DNA from 3 places in the Enterobacter cloacae subsp. cloacae ATCC 13047 genome. Region 2 is predicted to be linked to each of the others. Evidence: riboswitches for the same ligand, from Rfam matches in the RefSeq annotation. Region 2 holds a riboswitch; each other region holds the start of a gene.

Region 1 (2,197 bases), 610 kb from region 2:
CGGGCAGGCCGACAAGATCGAATTTTTCTGCTGCGCCATAGGGTATTTCCCCGGCAGGCAACCATAATTTTTGTTCGTGACTGACGATCCACCAACCCAGATCTGATTTTTCAATAATACGATCCATATCTATTGCACTACCTTCGCTTCACTGACATGTTGTTAGCATTGTGGTTACATTTTGGATAAGCAGATTCAATTCTCAACCTTGCGGAGTCAACCATGTTAAACCAGCTAGAGAGCCTGACTGAGCGCGTTAGAGGAAGTAACAAACTGGTGGATCGCTGGCTACATGTGCGCAAGCATCTACTCGTGGCTTATTACAATCTGGTCGGTATTAAGCCTGGCAAAGAATCGTTTATGCGGTTGAATGAAAAAGCGCTGGATGATTTTTGTCAGAGCCTGGTCGACTATCTGTCCGACGGCCATTTCAATATTTATGAACGCATTATCCGCGAAATGGAAGGGACTACACCGTATTTAGCAGCCAGCAAACTCTATCCGCTGCTGGAAGCTAACACCCAGCAGATCATGGATTACTACGATTCCACGCTTGAGAACGCTATCGATCACGATAACTATCTTGAGTTTCAGCAGGCGCTTTCCGACCTCGGCGAAGCGCTGGAAGAGCGATTCACGCTGGAAGATAAGCTGATCGCCCTCGCCCTGGATCACGGCCTGGATGTGAGCCACGAAGATAACGTCGCGCGACCTGCTTGAGTTCTTAATCGTTAACGAGTAATTTACAACCATTCGCCCCTCTGCGGAGGGGGATTTTTCTTGTCGGAGTGCCCAGTGTGCAAGCACGGGCTGAGACCGTTAATTCGGGATCCGCGGAACCTGATCAGGCTAATACCTGCGAAGGGAACAAGAGTCACACTGCTGTTGTATCGCCCCCAGGGCGATCCTCTCTTGCTTCATCCGTCGTCTGACAAGCCATGTCCTTCACTTTTGGAATGAGCTATGTCTACAACAAAACTGACCCGCCGCGAACAGCGCGCACAAGCCCAACACTTCATCGACACTCTGGAAGGCACCGCTTTCCCGAACTCAAAACGCATTTACATCACCGGTTCACAGGCGGATATCCGCGTGCCAATGCGTGAAATCCAGCTTAGCCCGACCCTTATCGGTGGCAGCAAAGCGCACCCGCAGTATGAAGATAACGAAGCCGTTCCGGTGTATGACACTTCCGGTCCGTACGGCGATCCTGCGGTTGCCATTAACGTTCAGCAGGGGCTGCCGAAATTGCGCCAGCCGTGGATTGACGCGCGTAACGACTGCGAAGAGCTCTCTGACCGCAGCTCGGCGTACACCAAAGCGCGTCTGGCGGACGATGGTCTTGATGAGCTGCGCTTCGCCGGGTTGCTGACGCCGAAACGCGCGAAAGCGGGTAAATGCGTTACCCAGCTGCACTATGCCCGCCAGGGCATCGTTACGCCGGAGATGGAGTTTATCGCCATTCGTGAAAACATGGGTCGCGAGCGTATCCGCAGCGAGGTGTTACGCCACCAGCATCCGGGTGAAGGCTTCGGGGCACGTCTGCCGGAAAACATCACGCCGCAGTTTGTGCGTGATGAAGTGGCCGCTGGCCGCGCGATTATCCCTGCCAACATCAATCACCCGGAATCTGAACCAATGATCATTGGCCGCAACTTCCTGGTGAAGGTCAACGCCAATATCGGCAACTCAGCCGTGACCTCCTCCATTGAAGAAGAGGTGGAAAAACTGGTCTGGTCGACACGCTGGGGCGCGGACACGGTGATGGATCTCTCCACCGGGCGTTACATCCACGAAACCCGCGAGTGGATCCTGCGCAATAGCCCGGTGCCTATCGGAACGGTGCCCGTTTATCAGGCACTGGAGAAGGTGAACGGTATTGCCGAAGACCTCACCTGGGAAGCCTTCCGCGACACGCTGCTGGAGCAGGCTGAACAGGGAGTCGACTACTTCACCATTCACGCGGGCGTGCTGCTGCGCTACGTGCCGATGACGGCGAAGCGTCTGACCGGTATTGTCTCGCGCGGCGGCTCTATCATGGCCAAATGGTGCCTGTCGCACCATAAAGAAAACTTCCTCTACGAACACTTCCGCGAGATCTGTGAAATCTGTGCCGCGTACGATGTCTCCCTGTCGCTGGGCGACGGCCTGCGTCCGGGCTCCATTCGTGATGCCAACGACGAAGCGCAGTTTGCCG
Region 2 (2,197 bases):
TTTTGGCTACCGGGCGCTGATCGACGAAGTGAACGTCTGGGTATTACCGGATCTCAATGAAGAGCTCAGCGCCGGGCTGACGCTTGAAGGCCCCACAACAGGCGAAAAGGCGGTGGAAAGCCGCCTTGAGGAGGGCTGCTACTACCTGCTGTTTGACAGCCGCACCCACCGCGGGGCCAATCAGGCGGTACGCAAATGGATCAGCCACGTCTTATCTCCCTCCAATCTGATTTACCATGCGGAAGAACAGTATCAGACGTACTGGTTTCCGGCGTACGGGTTGCTTCCTCGCTGGCATCATGCCCGACCTGCCCACTGTGACAAACCGGCAGGGCTGGAGTCTGTCACCCTGACCTACTACCGCGAGCATGTGGAGCACCGTTTTATTGCCAGGATCATGACCAGACTGCTGGCCGCAGAAGGCGTCCGGCTGGACATCAGGGAAGTGGACTATGACGAATGGCACCAGGGGGAACTGACCAGCGATATCTGGCTGAACAGCGCCAACTTCACCCTGCCGCTCGATTTCTCGCTCTTCTCACACCTGTATGAAGTCCCGCTGATCCAGCACTGTATCGATCGGGACTGGCAGCAGGATGCGGCGCAGTGGCGCGCGGGTGAGATGAACCTGGCCACCTGGTGTCAGGCGCTGCTGGCCGAACAGGCAATCGTGCCGCTGATCCACCACTGGCTGATGATCCAGGGCCAGCGCAGTATGCGGGGGTTACGGATGAATACGCTGGGCTGGTTTGATTTTAAATCCGCCTGGTTTGCGCCACCAGAGCCATAACACTTTCGTAATATTCGCCAAATCATTACAATAGCGCCGTTCTCAACGGGGTGCTGCATCACTGATGTGCGCTGAGATAATACCCGTCGAACCTGATCCGGATAACGCCGGCGAAGGGATTTGAGGCTGTCGCTCAAAATCCTTTGCCACTCAACCTTGAGGTGCAAAGTGTTAAAAAAAGTGCTTCCCCTGCTGGCGCTGTTTGCGCTGCCTGCTTTCGCAAAACCCGTCCTGACGGTCTACACCTACGACTCCTTTTCTGCCGACTGGGGCCCAGGCCCGGTCGTCAAAAAAGCCTTTGAAGCCGACTGCAACTGCGAACTGAAATTCGTGGCGCTGGAAGATGGCGTCTCGCTGCTTAACCGTCTGCGTATGGAAGGTAAAAACAGCAAGGCCGACGTGGTACTCGGCCTGGATAACAACCTGCTGGATGCGGCCTCGCAAACGAAACTGTTCGCCAAAAGCGGCGTAGCGGCAGATGCGGTTAACGTGCCGGGCGGCTGGAAAAACGACACCTTTGTGCCGTTCGATTACGGATATTTTGCGTTTGTTTATGACAAAAACAAGCTGAAGAACCCGCCGAAAAGCCTGAAGGAGCTGGTGGAAAGCGACCAGAAATGGCGCGTGATTTATGAAGATCCGCGCACCAGCACACCGGGTCTGGGCCTGCTGCTGTGGATGCAGAAGGTATACGGTGATAAAACGCCGGAGGCGTGGCAGAAGCTGGCCGCCAAAACCGTGACCGTCACCAAAGGCTGGAGCGAAGCCTATGGCCTGTTCCTGAAAGGGGAGAGCGACCTGGTGCTGAGCTACACCACCTCCCCGGCTTATCACATTATCGCCGAGAAGAAAGACAACTACGCCGCCGCTGATTTCGCTGAAGGTCATTATCTGCAGGTGGAAGTGGCTGCCCGCACTGCCGCCAGCAAGCAGCCGGAACTGGCCGAGAAGTTTCTGAAATTCATGGTCTCCCCGGCGTTCCAGAATGCGATCCCTACGGGTAACTGGATGTATCCGGTGACCAACGTGACGCTACCTGCGGGCTTTGAGCAACTGACCAAACCGCAAACCTCGCTGGAGTTTACGCCGCAGCAGGTCGCCGCGCAGCGAGCAGCATGGGTAAGTGAATGGCAACGCGCCGTCAGCCGCTAATTCCCGGCTGGTTATTTCCCGGACTGCTCGCCGCTGTAGTGATGGTGGCGGTCAGTCTGGGTGCTTTTCTGGCATTGTGGTTTAACGCGCCAGAGAGTGATCTGCTCTCTCTCTGGCACGACAGCTATCTCTGGCACGTCATCCGGTTCTCTTTCTGGCAGGCGTTTCTCTCTGCCCTGCTGTCGGTGATCCCGGCCATTTTTCTTGCGCGGGCGCTCTACCGCAGACGCTTCCCCGGCAGGGAGGCGCTGTTGA
Region 3 (2,197 bases), 2.6 Mb from region 2:
CCAGCTGTGCACCGACAAAATCAGGCTCGATACGGTAGACCGACTGCACGCCACGGGTGTTTTGCGCCACCAGGGCGGTAATGACCGAGCAGCCGTACGCGCCAAGCGCCGAGAATGTTTTCAGGTCGGCCTGAATGCCCGCGCCGCCGCTTGGATCGGTACCGGCAATCGTCAGAGCATTAATTCGTTTCATACCTGTGCCTCCAGGTTGTGCAGCGCATCAAGGAACGCGCTGGCAAAGCTGGCCGGCCCGTGAGACTGCGCAACGGCGATCGTTCCGGCACGCTTCATCCATCCGCAGGCAGCGGCAACATTATCCAGCCGATCGCCCGGCAGCGAGCAGCTCGCCGCCACAACGGCAGAGAGCGCGCACCCGGTACCCACCACGCGCGTCATCAGCGGGTCACCGCCCGTGACCGTGCGGGTTCGTTGTCCGTCCGTAATGTAATCCACCTCTCCGGTGACGACCACAATGGCATTAATCTGGCGGGCCAGCGCCTCGGCAGCAGGCACCGCGCTTGCGGCGGTGTCGGTGGTATCGACACCGCGCCCCCCTGCGCTCATCCCCGCAAGGGCAAGAATTTCCGACGCATTGCCGCGAATGGCGGCTGGTTTCAGGGCAAGGATTTGATGACAAAAGCGGGTACGGAACGCCAGAGCGCCCACCGCAACCGGATCAAGCGTCCAGGGCTTGCCTGCCGCCACCGCGCTCTCGATGGCCCGACGCATCGACTGGGCGCGGGGCGTGGTGAGGGTACCGACGTTAATCAGCAGCGCATCGGCCATCCCGGCAAACTGCTCGGCCTCTTCGGCTTCAATCACCATTGCCGGAGAAGCGCCAAGCGCCAGCAGAACGTTGGCCGTAAAGGTTTGCACGACATCATTGGTCATACAGTGCGTAAGCGGGGAACGGGTCCGGAAGTGATGTAAAACGTGTAAATCGAGCAGGTCAGGCTGCATAGGTTCGCTCCTGCCTTGCGTGAAGAAGCGATGACCAGGGGAGGCATCTGACTTCCCTACGCTGGCATTATCCAGATCAGGTAATACGGGTATTTCTCAGCCTTCACAAAGAAGGGCACCCCGAGTCAAATAAAAAAATCAAAAGCTTGTGATTAACGTTCCGTTAATCCCTGTTCTGGATCATGCCAGTGGGAAGCCAAAGACTCAACCCTAAAAAATGCTCTGTGTACCAGTTTGTGTCTCACGTTGGGTTCTACAAATAAACAGCAGGCACAAAAAACCGTCCTTAAGGCGGCTTAAGAAAACTATTTCATTCGTGATGATTAAAATTAAATCTATTTTCTGCATACGTCTTCTTCATGCAGTCGAAGTGCTTTTGCCTACTCTAATTGGAATGCAAAGAACAGACGGGAGCGGCTGAACTTGATACGGTCAATAATGATATGTGTAGGGTAAATAGCGACAATACGTCCCATTTGTTGGAAGATTTAGGGTGATTTAACATATAGTTAATTATTGTGAGCCATCCCTATTGGCTTTGTAAGCCCGGCAACAGGAGATCAATAAAAAACTAAAATCAACCAGTTAGACGAAATTCAACTCAAAAGCAATACAGATCGCCTGTGTGAATATTGTATAAATGGAATTGGAGAAAGGTCTAATTTGACTCCTTTTTGGAACATTATCTTTGTTATGCGAAGTCATTGTATTGTAGCTAAATTGAGATGTCCCTATCTGACCAATTGACCTGTCCGCATTACAGTCTCATCACAGTGATCAGTACATTCAAAGGATGAGACTTGTGCGTATGTCGCTGTCGAGATAACTGGTCTAAGTTCTGTTGTGCCATGATTAACTGGAATAAAAAAGGCGCAATTAGTAGCTATCAGTTCTCCAGCTATCATCCCACTCAGAAGAAGCGATGAAATAATCATCATCTGAACGTTCATAATTATTTATAAGTTCATTCAAATGGCGACGTTCTTTCTCAGGTCTGAATTTTACCATTTCACGTAATGTAATCAAGGTGACCTGCTCCCCGTTGATTAGTACACCCCGATGTTAGTAATGTCTTCATAAGCCACATGAGGACATCCCCATGAAGAAGCGTTTTTCCGACGAACAGATCATCAGTATTCTCCGCGAAGCCGAAGCTGGGGTACCCGCCCGTGAACTCTGCCGCAAGCATGCCATTTCCGATGCCACGTTTTACACCTGGCGTAAGAAGTATGGCGGT

The links. A riboswitch is a leader RNA that binds a small molecule or an ion and turns the genes downstream of it on or off. The one in region 2 is predicted to bind thiamine pyrophosphate.
Region 1: another riboswitch for thiamine pyrophosphate. It lies ahead of thiC (phosphomethylpyrimidine synthase ThiC); the one in region 2 lies ahead of thiB (thiamine ABC transporter substrate binding subunit).
Region 3: another riboswitch for thiamine pyrophosphate. It lies ahead of thiM (hydroxyethylthiazole kinase); the one in region 2 lies ahead of thiB (thiamine ABC transporter substrate binding subunit).

Annotation. Positions count from the first base shown of each region.
Region 1 is NC_014121.1:255,505-257,701, reverse strand. It holds gene nudC (NAD(+) diphosphatase) at 1-127, opposite strand, end outside; gene ECL_RS01240 (Rsd/AlgQ family anti-sigma factor) at 223-720, shown strand; TPP riboswitch at 775-884, shown strand; gene thiC (phosphomethylpyrimidine synthase ThiC) at 964-2,197, shown strand, end outside.
Region 2 is NC_014121.1:862,937-865,133, reverse strand. It holds gene sgrR (HTH-type transcriptional regulator SgrR) at 1-790, shown strand, start outside; TPP riboswitch at 827-927, shown strand; gene thiB (thiamine ABC transporter substrate binding subunit) at 959-1,942, shown strand; gene thiP (thiamine/thiamine pyrophosphate ABC transporter permease ThiP) at 1,918-2,197, shown strand, end outside.
Region 3 is NC_014121.1:3,489,880-3,492,076, forward strand. It holds gene thiD (bifunctional hydroxymethylpyrimidine kinase/phosphomethylpyrimidine kinase) at 1-193, opposite strand, end outside; gene thiM (hydroxyethylthiazole kinase) at 190-960, opposite strand; TPP riboswitch at 997-1,093, opposite strand; gene ECL_RS16910 (hypothetical protein) at 1,837-1,986, opposite strand; one part of gene ECL_RS16915 (IS3-like element ISSen4 family transposase) at 2,060-2,197, shown strand, end outside.